Regions from separate parts of the Brevibacterium sp. LE-L genome, predicted to be linked through region 2. Evidence: predicted binding sites of a transcription regulator. Region 2 holds the regulator's gene; each other region holds the start of a gene.

Region 1 (4,181 bases), 120 kb from region 2:
AACCGTGCCGACTCCGCGGCGACCGCCAGGTCGCAGGCGGCCACGAGCTGGCATCCGGCCGCCGTCGCCACCCCCTGAACCTGTGCGATGACCGGCTGCGGAATGGTCTGGATGAGCTGCATGAGACGAGAACAGGCGTCGAAGATCTCCTGCTGCGCTTCAAGATCCGCCCCACGGATCTCCTTGAGATCATGACCGGAGCTGAAGACGTGACCGGCGGAGCCGACGATGACTGCGCGCACATCGGTGCGGCGGCCCACCTCGGCGAGGGTGTCGATGAGGGCTTCCATCACCTCGAGGGACAGGGCGTTGCGTGTGGCCGACCGGTTGATCGTCACGGACGCGACTCCGTCGTCGAGCGGCGCGAATACAATTGACTCGGACATAGCCATATTCTGCCAAAGGTCAGGCTCGCAGCGCGGAATCTGGTCGACCGTTTTCGCTCATCCCCGTCCGCGCGGCCTTCCCGGTGCGGGTCCAGCGGAGTCGAGAGGGACCATCATGACCACTTTGCTGATGATCATCGGATTCGGAGCAGCTACCTCGGTGGTGGTCGGATTGGGGCAGAGACTCAGACTTCCGTGGCCGGCGCTCATGGTCCTCATCGGCATCGCCGGTGCCTTCATCCCCACCTTCGCCGAGGTGGGCATCGACCCCGAACTCGTGCTCCCCCTGTTCCTGCCGCCCCTGCTCTTCGCCGCGGCGCAGAAGACGTCGTGGGCACTGTTCGCGATCCGGTGGCGCACGATCCTCGGCATGTCCGTGGCCCTGGTCGGGGTGACCGTGGCCGCCGTCGCAGGCTCCGCCGTCCTCCTCATCCCCGGCATCACGATCGCCGCGGCCATCGCCCTCGGCGCGATGCTCGCCCCACCGGACCCCGTCGCCGTCGACGCGGTCGCCGGCACCGTGTCGATTCCGCGCCGCATCATGTCGACCCTGCAGAGCGAGGGACTGTTCAACGACGCGGCGTCGCTGGTCATCTTCCAGACCGCGATGGCCGCGGTGCTGGCCGGCACCGAGGTCGACTACGCAGATCTGGCTGTGTCATTCATCGTCTCCGCCACCGTCGCGGTCGCCGTCGGTCTGGTCCTGTCGTTCGCGGCGTGGTGGGTGATGGAGAAGATCGACCACACGGTCGCCCGTTCCTCACTGATGCTCGTCCTGCCCTTCGGCGTCTACCTCGTCGCCGAGCACCTCCACGCCAGCGGCGTGATCGCCGTCGTCGTCGCCGCACTCGAGGTCCGTCGCCGCGACACGGAAGGCAACTCCGCGGCACGCGTCACCCAGAACTCGACCTGGCAGGTCCTCGAGATGCTCATCACCGGCATCGCCTTCGGCCTCATCGGACTCGATCTGCGTCTCATCATCGAATCCGAGCATGCCGATCTCGGGCGGGCGCTGCTCATCGGCGGGCTCATCGCCGTCATCGTCATCGCCGTCCGCTTCATCTGGCTGCTCCTGGGCACTCTCATCGAGCGCAAGCGCCGGGAGATCGACCCCGATGCCGCTCCGCTGAACGTCCGCGATGCCACCCTGATGACCTGGGGCGGGATGCGCGGTCTGGCCACGGTGGCTCTGGCCCTGTCGATTCCCGCGACCACGCAATCCGGGATGCCGTTTCCGGGCCGGTCCTACATCGTCGTCGCTGCGGCCATCGTCCTGCTCGTCACCCTCGTTCTGGCGGGACTGACCTTCCCCGCTGCGGTGGCGGGCCTGGGCATCGACGACGAGGCGGAGAAGGAGCATCAGGCCACGAAGGCGATCGCGATGCGCGCCTACAAGGCGGCGATGCGCGAGATCAGGAACGACGACAGCCTGCCCGACGAGGTGGTCGAACCGCTGCGGGCCAGGTTCAAGCTCCTCCACGACCAGCTCAGCGGAACCACCGATGACCAGGCGAACTCCGAGCAGGTGACCGCGTTCAAGGAACACCGTGAGCAGATGCTGCAGGTGCAGAAGAGGGCGATGCAGACCGCCCGCGCCGAGGTGCTCGCCGCCCGACGTGAACGCGGCACGGATCCGGAGATCGCTGACAAGGTCCTGCGCCGCTTCGACCTCCAGTCCGTGCTCGCGAACTGAGCCGGACGCGTTGGTGTCGGCGATACGGGACGGCGGGCCGCCTCGGCGAGATTCTCGGCTGAAATCCAAGGTTGAGTGGAATAGACTCAACTTTGTTGGTGTTGTCCCATTCGAGAGCTGTGATCAGCACACGATTTCACGAAGGAGTTGCGCATGGACGCACAGATGACAACCAAATCCCGGGAGGCGCTGCAGACTGCGGTCAACGACGTCGTCGCCCGGCACAACAACCAGGTCGAACCGGCGCACCTCGTCGCCGCCCTCCTGTCCCAGCCCGATTCTCTCGCGGCCACCCTGCTGACCAAGGTCGGCGCCGACCCGCGGCGAGTGCTCACCGCCATCGAAGCCGTGATCGGCGGCTTCCCCACGGTCAGCGGTTCTTCAGTCAGCCAGCCGAGCCTGTCTCGGACCGGGCTCGAGATGATGAATCTCGCGCAGGAGGAGATGACCGCACTCGGCGATCAGTTCGTCTCCACCGAGCACCTGCTGCTCGCCGCCGCTGCCGGCCAGGACGGCACCGGCGATGCCCTGCGCTCCAATGGTGCCGGCCGGGACGCGCTGCTCGCAGCTCTGCCCGAACTGCGCGCCGGCAAAAAGGTCACCTCGGAGAACCCCGAGGAGACCATGCAGTCGCTGGAGAAGTTCGGCATCGATCTCACCGCCGTCGCCCGCGAGGGCAAACTCGATCCGGTGATCGGCCGCGACAAGGAAGTGCGTCGCGTCGTTCAGGTGCTCTCCCGCAGGACGAAGAACAACCCCGTCCTCATCGGTGAGCCCGGCGTCGGCAAAACGTCCGTCGTCGAGGGCCTGGCCCAGCGGATCGTGGCCGGAGACGTGCCCGAGTCGCTGCGCGACAAGACGCTCATCAGCCTCGACCTCTCCGCGATGGTCGCCGGCGCGAAGTACCGCGGCGAGTTCGAGGAGCGGTTCAAGGCCGTGCTCGAGGAGATCAAGAACGCCGACGGGCGGATCATCACCTTCATCGACGAACTCCACACGATCGTCGGTGCCGGGGCCGGCGGGGATTCCTCGATGGATGCGGGCAATATGCTCAAACCGATGCTCGCCCGCGGTGAGCTGCGGATGATCGGCGCCACGACGCTCGATGAGTACCGCGAGAACATCGAGAAGGACCCCGCCCTCGAGCGGAGGTTCCAGCAGGTCTTCGTCGGCGAGCCCAGTGTCGAGGACACGATTGCGATCCTCCGCGGACTCAAGGAGCGCTACGAAGCCCACCACAAGGTCTCGATCAACGACGGCGCCCTGGTCGCCGCGGCAACGATGTCGAACCGGTACATCACCGGTCGGCGACTGCCGGACAAGGCCATCGACCTCGTCGACGAGGCGGCATCCCGGCTGCGGATGGAGATCGACTCGGCTCCCGTCGAGATCGATGAGCTCCGGCGCGCCGTCGACCGCCTGAAGATGGAGGACATGGCCCTGTCGAAGGAGACCGACTCCGCGTCCGTCGAACGGCTCAACGCCCTGCGCGCCGATCTCGCCGACAAGGAGGAGGAGCTGCGCGGACTCGAAGCGACCTGGGAATCCCAGCGTGCCGGCCTCAACCGGGTCGGTGAGCTGAAGACGAAGCTCGACGAACTGCGCTCCGCTGCCGACAAGGCTCAGCGCGACACGGACCTCGAGACCGCGTCTCGTCTGCTCTACGGAGAGATCCCCGCTGTGCAGAAGGAGATCGCCGAGGCCGAAGCAGCCGAAGCGGAAGCCGAAGCCGGGCAGAACTCGGACCCGATGGTCTCCGACAAGGTCTCAGGCAATGACATCGCCGAGGTGGTCTCCTCCTGGACGGGCATCCCCGCCGGACGCCTGCTCCAGGGCGAGATCGAGAAGCTGCTTGGGGCGGAGAACGTCCTCGGTCAGCGACTCATCGGGCAGAAGGATGCCGTGGCTGCGGTCTCCGATGCCATCCGCCGTTCGAGGGCCGGTGTCGCCGACCCGGATCGTCCGACCGGTTCGTTCCTGTTCCTCGGACCCACCGGTGTGGGCAAGACGGAACTGGCGAAGTCGCTGGCGGACTTCCTCTTCGACGATGAGAAGGCTCTGATCAGGATCGATATGAGCGAATACGGTGAGAAGCACACCGT
Region 2 (4,181 bases):
CACCGAAGACGAAACCGACGAGCCCACCACTCCTGCTGCCGAAGCCAAGCTGGCCGTCTCCCCCGAGACCATCTCCCCCGCTGACTTCGTCAAGGAAGACAAGGGCGTCACCCTCGCCGTCGAAAACTGCGAGCCCGGCGAAGACATCCGCTTCCTCGTCAACCCCAAGGGCGAGTCGAACGTCACCGCCTTCGACAAGACCGTCAAGGCTGACGACGAGGGCAAGGCCAGCGTCAACGTCTACGGCACCAGCGCCTCCAACGCCTCGGCCTACATCGGCGACTACGATGTGACCGTCACCTGTGGCGATGACGAACTGACCGGTGAGTTCTCCGTCAGCGACGATGCCAATGCAGGCGGCAGCGACGGCGGCGAAGACGGAAACGACGATGGCGACAATGGAGATGCCGGCAACGGCGGCGACCTGCCCCGCACCGGTACCGAGCTGACCGGCCTCGTCGGCGGTGCAGGTCTCCTCCTCATCGGTGGAGTCGCAGTCGCACTGACCATGCGCCGCAAGAAGGTCGCCCAGGATCCCGCTGAGATCTGATAGCGACGAACTGCGAACAATCGCCCGAACTCGACTGAGCTGGGCGTGAGACAAAGAAGAGCGCGAACCCGACCGGGTTCGCGCTCTTCTTGTAGTCGTCAGAAGGGGAGGCAGCAGACAGCTCACTTCATGCGGTCGTACCTCGAGCGCAGAGCGAGGAAGGCTCCGTAGAGGATCAGACCGAGCCCCACGGCCAGCAGCAGGCACGGCCCGAAGGGCTGGTCGCGCATCCCCTTGAGCGCACCGTCGATTCCAGTGAACTCCTCCGGATCACCGGTGGCCGCCGAGGCCGCAACGAGGATGCCCACCGACAGCAGCGTCACACCTTTGCCCAGATAACCGACGACGCCGGTGAATCCGACCAGGAAACGAGTGATCGTGCTGCGCGGCCGACGCAGCTCCTCTTTCCACTTCCGTCGCAGTCCGTTGATACTGAACACGATGCCGATGATCGCAATCACGGCGCCGACGGCCATGAGGACATACAGTCCACCCGGTGCTTTCGCCACGGTCGTCGAGTCCTGTGAGCTCGTCTTGCCCGAGTCCGCTCCCCCTCCGAAGACGAACTGGGAAAAGGTCGCGGCAACCACCACATAGGCAACGGCAGAAGCGACCATTGTGAAGAAGTCGATCCACTGCTTCCTCCCCTGCTTCTGCTGCGGGTCTCGAGTGCCTGCGCCACGCAGCGATGCCGAGCCGAAGAACGCATTGACCAGACACCACAACGCCATCAGCGCACAGCCGAGGAAGCAGATGACGATCAGCACCATGCCGAACGGCTGTGAAGCGATCTGGCCGACGGCCCCGGCCTGATCGGCGTCTCCCCCGCCCTGACCGAGCCCGATCGTTATAGCAGTCGCACCGAGGATGGCATGGACCAATCCGTTGGCAAGGAAGCCGGCACGAGCCACCCGCTCGAACCAGCGGCTGTCAGCGGCTTCCTGGGCCGCCGTATCAGCGCTGTCGGCGACCTGACGGACCTTCTCTTTCTCGTTCACAGAGATCAGTGTCGCAGTTCTCAGTGTCGCAGCGTCTCTGTGTGTCGTCGTGTCCCTGTCCGGCTGCCGCCGGCTCAGCCGCGTCGATACCGGTTGTACAGCACCAGAGCACCCGGTTCGGGGCGGCCCCGCGGGCGACGCCCCCGCGAGATCGAGACGACATCTCCACCCACCGTGCCGGCGGCGAAGACGCGAGCCTCGCGTTCCTGCGCCGTCATCCGCGAACGGACCTCGGCCTCGAGCTCCTCATTGCGGTGTTTGAGAGCATCGACCTGATTCTGCAGATCGATGATCTTCTTGATCCCGACGAGATTGACTCCCTCGTCCTGGGACAGCTGCTGGATCAGTCGCAGCTTGGCGATGTCCTGACCCGAGTAGCGCCGCCCGCGGCCCGCGGTGCGTTCCGGAGTGACGAGGCCCAAGCGGTCATACTGCCGCAGTGTCTGCGGGTGCATCCCCGCCAGATCCGCGGCCACCGAGATGACATACACCGCAGCACTCGATGAAATGTGCATTGTGATTCACCACCTCAACTGGCCTTAGCCCGATCCAGCAGGCCAGCCCGAGGATCCTCGCCCTCGGTGGCGGCCTTGAACGTTTCGACAGCCGCCTTGGCCTCATCGGACAGATTCTTCGGCGCCACGATCTCGACCGTCGCGAGGAGATCGCCGGTGCCCTTCTTCGTCTTCACGCCCTTGCCGCGCACACGCAGGGTTCGGCCCGAGGGTGTCCCCGGTGCGACCTTGACCTTGACCGGCATCCCGCCCAAAGTTGGCACCTTGACCTCGGCGCCGAGGGTCGCCTCGTCGAAGCTGACCGGCAGATCTATGCGCAGGTTGTCGCCGTCACGGGTGAACACGGGGTGCGGCTTGACGTTCGCCGTGAGGATCACGTCACCGGCCTCGCCGCCGTTCGGGCTGGCTTTGCCCTTGCCGGCCAGGCGGATCTTCTGCCCGTCCTTGACACCGATCGGAGTCCGCACGGTCAGCGGTCTGCCGCCTGGCATGTTCAGCTTCACCGAGGCACCGTCGATCGCTTCGGTGAACGACAGCGTCGTGGTCGACTTGATGTCGCCACCCTTGACCGGGGGCGAGTAGCCCCCACCGAATCCGCCGCCGTAGCCGCCACCGCCGCCGAATCCGCCGAGCAGATCGGCCAGATCCGGAGGCACATCGCCTCCGCCTCCGTATGTCGTGCGGGTCCGGGTGCGTCCGCCACCTCCGAAGAGATCGGAGAATACGTCCTCGAATCCGCCAGCACCGGCACCGCCGGGCCCACCGGATCCGGCGCTGAACCGGGCACCGCCGCCCATAGCGCGGACCTGGTCGTACTGGGCACGCGATTCCTTGTCGGACAGCACCTGGTGGGCCTGCCCGATCTCCTTGAACTTCTCCTCGGCCTTCTCATCACCGGGATTCGCATCCGGGTGATACTTGCGCGCGAGTTTGCGATAGGCCTTCTTGATCTCGGCGTCGGAAGCATCCTTGGAGACGCCGAGGGTTTTGTAGAAGTCCTTGTCGAACCAATCATTCTGAGGTCCGGTATTCACCTGGCACCTCCTTTCCTTCCCATCAATCCTGTCAGCACTGTATTCACTTGTCTCCTCACAATCCGCATCCCCGGGGACGCTGCCCCGAAGATCCGGACCGCCGCCGAGGTGGTCCCCGACCCCGTACGTCAGTGAACTGACGAACGGGACCGGGGGCCGCCTCGGCGATCGTGGTCGTTTCAGTCCTCCGGCTGCTGGACACCGACCCGGGCGGCGCGGATGATGCGCTCCCCGATCCGGTATCCGGGCTGCATGACCAGGAAGATCGTCGGGCTCTCCACCTCGTCCGAGGGTTGCTGCATGAGCGCCTCGTGGACGTTCGGGTCGAACTCCTCGCCGACCTCGCCGTATTGTTCGACGCCGAGCTTCGCCAGCGAGTCGACGAGCTTGTCCACGTGGGTCTCGAAAGGCCCGGTGACATCGCCGTTCTCGCGGGCGAGCTTGACCTCATCGAGCACGGGGATGAGCGCCTCGACGACCTTGATCGTGCCGCCGAGCGCCGCACGTTCGCGTTCGCGTTCGGCACGCATCCGGTAGGCGGCGTACTCAGCGTTGATGCGCTTGAGGTCAGCGAGGTGCGCTGCGGCCTCCGATCCCGGCTCGGGTTCGTCCGCCGGCTCCGTGTCCTCGAGGCCGGAGGCATCGGTGGGGATGTCGACACCGAGGTCGCTGGCATCGGCCGCGGAAGCGGTCTCGGCCTGCTCGGCGTTCGGGTCCGCGGTCGGCTCCTCGCCGGCCTCGGCCGAGGCCGACTGTGCGTCGGCCTCGGGACGGACCTCACCGGTGTTCGGATCGACCCGGCGCTTGTCACTGAAAGTGAAGCCTGGCTCCTCGGACGACTCGTCGTTGCCCTCGGCAGTCATTACTTCTTCTCCTCATCCTCTTCGTCGACAACCTCGGCGTCGACAACGTCGTCATCGGCACCGGACTCGGCGGCACCCTCACCGGCAGCTGCGGCGCCTTCGGCACCACCCTGCTGGTTGTAGATGGCTTCGCCGATCTTCTGCTGGTTTTCCATCAGCTTGTCGTAGGCGGTCTTCACTGCGTCCTCGTCTTCGCCCTTGAGCGCTTCCTTGACAGCGTC
Region 3 (4,181 bases), 1.7 Mb from region 2:
AACGAGACACCGGCACCGGCATGGGTGACCTTCGAGGTGGAGGCGAAGATCCACGCACGTTCGGGGTGTCCGGTCTCGGCGCACAGGCTGAGGATGTCGACGTTGTCCGGATGGTCCTCCCGCAGATGGTGCAGCGCATAGGCGTTGTCCCACAGCAGCGCGAAATCCGGGGCAGCGGCCGGCATCTGCGCCAGCTCGCGGGCGCGTTTGTCCGTGATGGTGATTCCGGTGGGGTTCGAATACATCGGCACCACCCACATCCCCTTGACTGCGGGGTCCTCGGCCAGACGCTGTGCCTCGGCGAGGTCAGGACCCTCATCGTCCATGGGAATCGACAGCAGCTCGAATCCGAGTGATTCGGCCAGCGTGAAGTGCCGGTCATAGCCGGGCACGGGACACAGCAGCTTATGCGGTCCCTGACCCCATGGACGATCGTCGACGGCGGTTCCGTGCAGGAGCGCGAACGTCAGGGCCTGGGTCATGAACGTCAGCGAGGCATTGCCGCCGGCCAGCAGCTGAGCGGCCGGGACTTTGAGCAGCGGTGCGAAGATCTCGCGCAGTTCGATGAGCCCCTCCGCGCCGCCGTAGTTGCGGGTGTCGACCCCGCTGGGCGTGAACACATCGTCACCGGAGACCATGGTGAGCAGATCGGCTGCGAGATCGAGCTGTGCGGGAGCGGGCTTGCCGCGGGTGATGTCGAGCTTGAGTCCACGGGAAGCGAATTCCTCGTACGCGGCGGACGCCTCATCGAGGCGTGATTGCAGATCGGACGGTGAGGACATGAGGGCTCCTTCGAGCTGGGATCGGGCCGGTGCCTCCATCCTAACGACCCCGCCCGGCGCGGTGGACTATCGACCCAGTTCTGAGCGGCAAGGATAGAGTTGTGCACAGCGGTGACGTCGAGCGCCGAAACCGATGAGTCGAAAGGCGGACACGATGGTGCGACCACGGGCGCGGGCCTCACACGGGCGCGGTTTCGGTGCCCAGGCCGAGATCTACGAGGAGGTCCGTCCCGGCTATCCCGGGTCCGCTGTCGATCTCGCCCTCACCGGCCGGACACACGGCTGGGCCGGTCTGCGGGTGTGCGATCTCGGCGCGGGAACGGGAATTCTCAGCCGAGAGCTGCTCGAACGCGGAAGCGAGGTCACTGCCGTCGACCCCGACACGGTGGCACTCGAGAGCAATCGAGCACCCAGTCGGGTCGGTACGGCCGAAGCGACGGGACTGGAAGCAGGCAGCGTCGACCTCGTCACCGTCGCGCAGGCCTGGCATTGGTTCGACGAGGCGGCCGCGGCCGCCGAGATCGCTCGGATCCTCGTGCCCGGCGGCAGGCTGCTCATCCTCATCAACCAGCTCGACGTGCGCGTCGACTGGGTGCTTCGTCTGAGCCGGATCATGCATGCCGGTGACGTCTACCGTCCGCAGTATCGTCCGCAGCCGGGTGCTGGGCTCGAACTCATCGCCGATCGGCTCGTCGAGTTCACGACCCCACTCGACGTCGACGGCATCGTCGACCTCGCTCGCACCCGCTCCTATTGGCTGCGATCGAACGAAGCGACCCGCACCCGGGTGGAGACGAATCTGCGCGGATACTTCCGCGACGAACATCCGGTCTCAGGCACCGTGGATGTCCCGTACATGTGTCTGGCCTACCTGCTCGAGCTGTCATGAGCGCGGTGCTGTCTGGAAGGGCAGGAGTGTCCGACAACGACGAACGGCAGGCCGCACCCGAGGTGCGGCCCGCCGTGTCGGATCTGCCGGTCGATCAGTCGGCAGAGCCGCCGGTCGCGGTGTCAGCGGCCGGTCCGCCGTCGGTCGATGTCGACTCGACGACCTCGGCGCTGCCGGACGGGGAGGTGTGGGACACGGTGATCTTCCGGGGGCGGGCCTCCTCGGCGACGGGGATCGTCAGGGTGAGCACGCCGTCGCTGTAGTCGGCGCGGATGCGGTCGAGTGCCACGCGGTTGCCGAGCGTGAGCTGGCGCGCGTAGGTGCCGTTCGTCCGTTCCCGGGTCAGCCACTTCACGTCCTTGTCCGCGACCTCGGATTCGCGGCGTGCGCGAACCGTGAGCGTGCGGTCCTCGACATCGACATCGATGCTGCTCGGGTCGACGCCGGGCATGTCGATGCGGGCGATGAAGACCTCGCCGTCGCGGTAGAGATCCATGGGCAGGGTCGTCGAGTTCGGGGTGCGAGTGACCTCGGAGAAGAAGCGGTCGAGGTCACGGATGGGATCGAATCGTGTAGCCATGTGCGTCCTTTCGTTCGGTTGCTCTATTGAGTCAAACACACTCAACTTTGAAATGATTCCGAACTCATGAAACTCACAGTTCTGCGAGTCCGGTTCGGGTGCTGCGTGACCGGCCTGCCGTCACCGTGCTCATCGCTGAGGCGGTCCTTCGCGGAGTCGTTCCTTCCGGTGCGCTGACCAGCGAGCCGAGGGCTCTGGTCTCGTCTCCAGCAACGACGAAGGGCGGCCGATTCACTGGGAATCGACCGCCCTTCGTCACTGCGGGCGCAGCGGGCTCAACCGTCGTGAGGTCTGATCACTCGCCGTCGGCGGTGATGTCGGGGTGACGCGATCCGAGTTCGGAATCGATGCGCAGCACGCCCGATCCGTCCTCGCCGACGCGCTCGAGGCGGCCGATGATCTCGGAGATGCTCGACTCCTCCTCGACCTGCTCGTCGATGAACCAGTGCAGCAGCGGCAGGACGTCGAGGTCGGTTTCGGCCTGAGCGGTGCGGTAGAGGTTGCGGATGGATTCGGAGACCTTCTCCTCATGGGCCAGTGCGGCCTTGAAGAAGTCGATCGGCTGCGAGCCGGAGACCTTCGGAGCAGCGATATCGCCGATCTGAGGAGCGAACCCGCGGTCGAGGCAGTGCTGAGTGAACTTGGCGGCGTGAACCTGCTCTTCCTCGGACTGGGCGCGCATCCAGCGAGTCATTCCGGGGAGGTCGAGGTCGTCGAGCTGAATCGACAGCTGCAGGTAGACCAGCGAGGCCTCGAGTTCGAGGGTGACCTGCTCGTTGAGGACCTTCTGCATGGCGGGGCTCAGGTGCATCTGTTACTCCTTTGCGATTCTCAAGCGGATCGATTCCGCCTGTACAAGAATATAGTGACACCTTTTCTAGAACCGTTCCAGTGTGGAAAGGCTCGGCAAACTCCACGCAGGTTTGCCAAACCTCTGCGCACTCGCCCTCAGAGCCGCGGATGTGAAGCGTGGTGCCCGGTGGCGACTTCGAAGGCGTGGGCGATGCGCAGCAGATCGACATCGGCGCCCGGCCTGGCGACGATCTGCACGCCCACCGGCAGTCCCGAAGCGGAGAAGCCCGCAGGGACGGAGATCGCCGGACAGCCCGTGGCCGAGATGAGGCACAGGGACCGCATCCAGTCGAGGTAGTTCTCCAGCTGCACGCCATTGATCTCGGTCGGGTATTCGATGCCCGCGTCGAAGGGCAGCACCTGAGAGGTTGTGAGCACGAGCACGTCATGGTCGGCGAAGTATCGTTCGACTACGCTGTGCAGACGCGCACGGGCCGCCTCCGCCGAGGCCACCTCGGCGCCGGTGAGATCGAGCCCCATGCGGATGTTCCAGCGGACCGAGGCCTTGATCTGGTCGGGATGGGCCGCAGCCAGCCGCCCCCAGGATCCGACGAAGTCCAGCGCGCGGCGGACACCGAAGACTTCATCGGCGTCGCGCAGGTCGGGAACCGTGTCGTCGACGTCCGCACCGAGATCGGTGAAGACGCCGGCACTGTCAGCAACGATCCGGGCCACCTCCTCGGCGACCGGGAAGAGCCCGCCGAGATCCGGGGAGAACCCGACCCTGACTCCGGTGAGGTCGGGGGAGTGGGAAGCGCCGAGAGCGAACTGAGGAAGGTCGAACACGCTGCCGGGCTCCGGACAGGACCGAGGGCACAGCGGATCGGGGCCGGCGGCCACGGACATGAGCAGAGCGACGTCGGAGACCGTGCGGGCCATGAAGCCGCCCTGAGCCAGCCACGCATACGGATCGGCCGGAGGTATGTGCGGGATGCGACCGTTGCTCGGCCTCATCCCCACGACATTGTTGAACGAGGCCGGGGAGCGCAGCGAACCGCCCATGTCCGAACCGTCGCCGGACGCTTGGATGCCGGCGGCCAGCACCGCTCCCACCCCTCCGGAGGACCCTGAGGCCGAC

What was found. Region 2 encodes HspR, which represses chaperone genes until heat shock. Its sites were predicted from a motif close to AAGTTGAGTCNNNNNGACTCAACTT; they were not measured.
Region 1: a site for HspR is predicted at 2,148-2,172, ahead of clpB (ATP-dependent chaperone ClpB). Genes of this name have one in related genera too.
Region 3: a site for HspR is predicted at 2,275-2,299, ahead of ACQE2J_RS10375 (Hsp20/alpha crystallin family protein). Genes of this name have one in related genera too.

The regions. Positions count from the first base shown of each region.
Region 1 covers NZ_CP189759.1:485,302-489,482, reverse strand. Annotated here, with positions in the region: gene ACQE2J_RS02150 (enoyl-CoA hydratase) at 1-386, opposite strand, end outside; gene ACQE2J_RS02145 (Na+/H+ antiporter) at 502-2,079, shown strand; gene clpB (ATP-dependent chaperone ClpB) at 2,233-4,181, shown strand, end outside.
Region 2 covers NZ_CP189759.1:609,629-613,809, reverse strand. Annotated here, with positions in the region: gene ACQE2J_RS02695 (LPXTG cell wall anchor domain-containing protein) at 1-550, shown strand, start outside; gene ACQE2J_RS02690 (DUF1206 domain-containing protein) at 673-1,548, opposite strand; gene ACQE2J_RS02685 (heat shock protein transcriptional repressor HspR) at 1,623-2,063, opposite strand; gene ACQE2J_RS02680 (DnaJ C-terminal domain-containing protein) at 2,078-3,097, opposite strand; gene ACQE2J_RS02675 (nucleotide exchange factor GrpE) at 3,277-3,960, opposite strand; gene dnaK (molecular chaperone DnaK) at 3,960-4,181, opposite strand, start outside.
Region 3 covers NZ_CP189759.1:2,324,219-2,328,399, reverse strand. Annotated here, with positions in the region: gene ACQE2J_RS10385 (aminotransferase class I/II-fold pyridoxal phosphate-dependent enzyme) at 1-782, opposite strand, end outside; gene ACQE2J_RS10380 (class I SAM-dependent methyltransferase) at 937-1,671, shown strand; gene ACQE2J_RS10375 (Hsp20/alpha crystallin family protein) at 1,766-2,251, opposite strand; gene ACQE2J_RS10370 (ferritin) at 2,547-3,062, opposite strand; gene ACQE2J_RS10365 (amidase) at 3,200-4,181, opposite strand, start outside.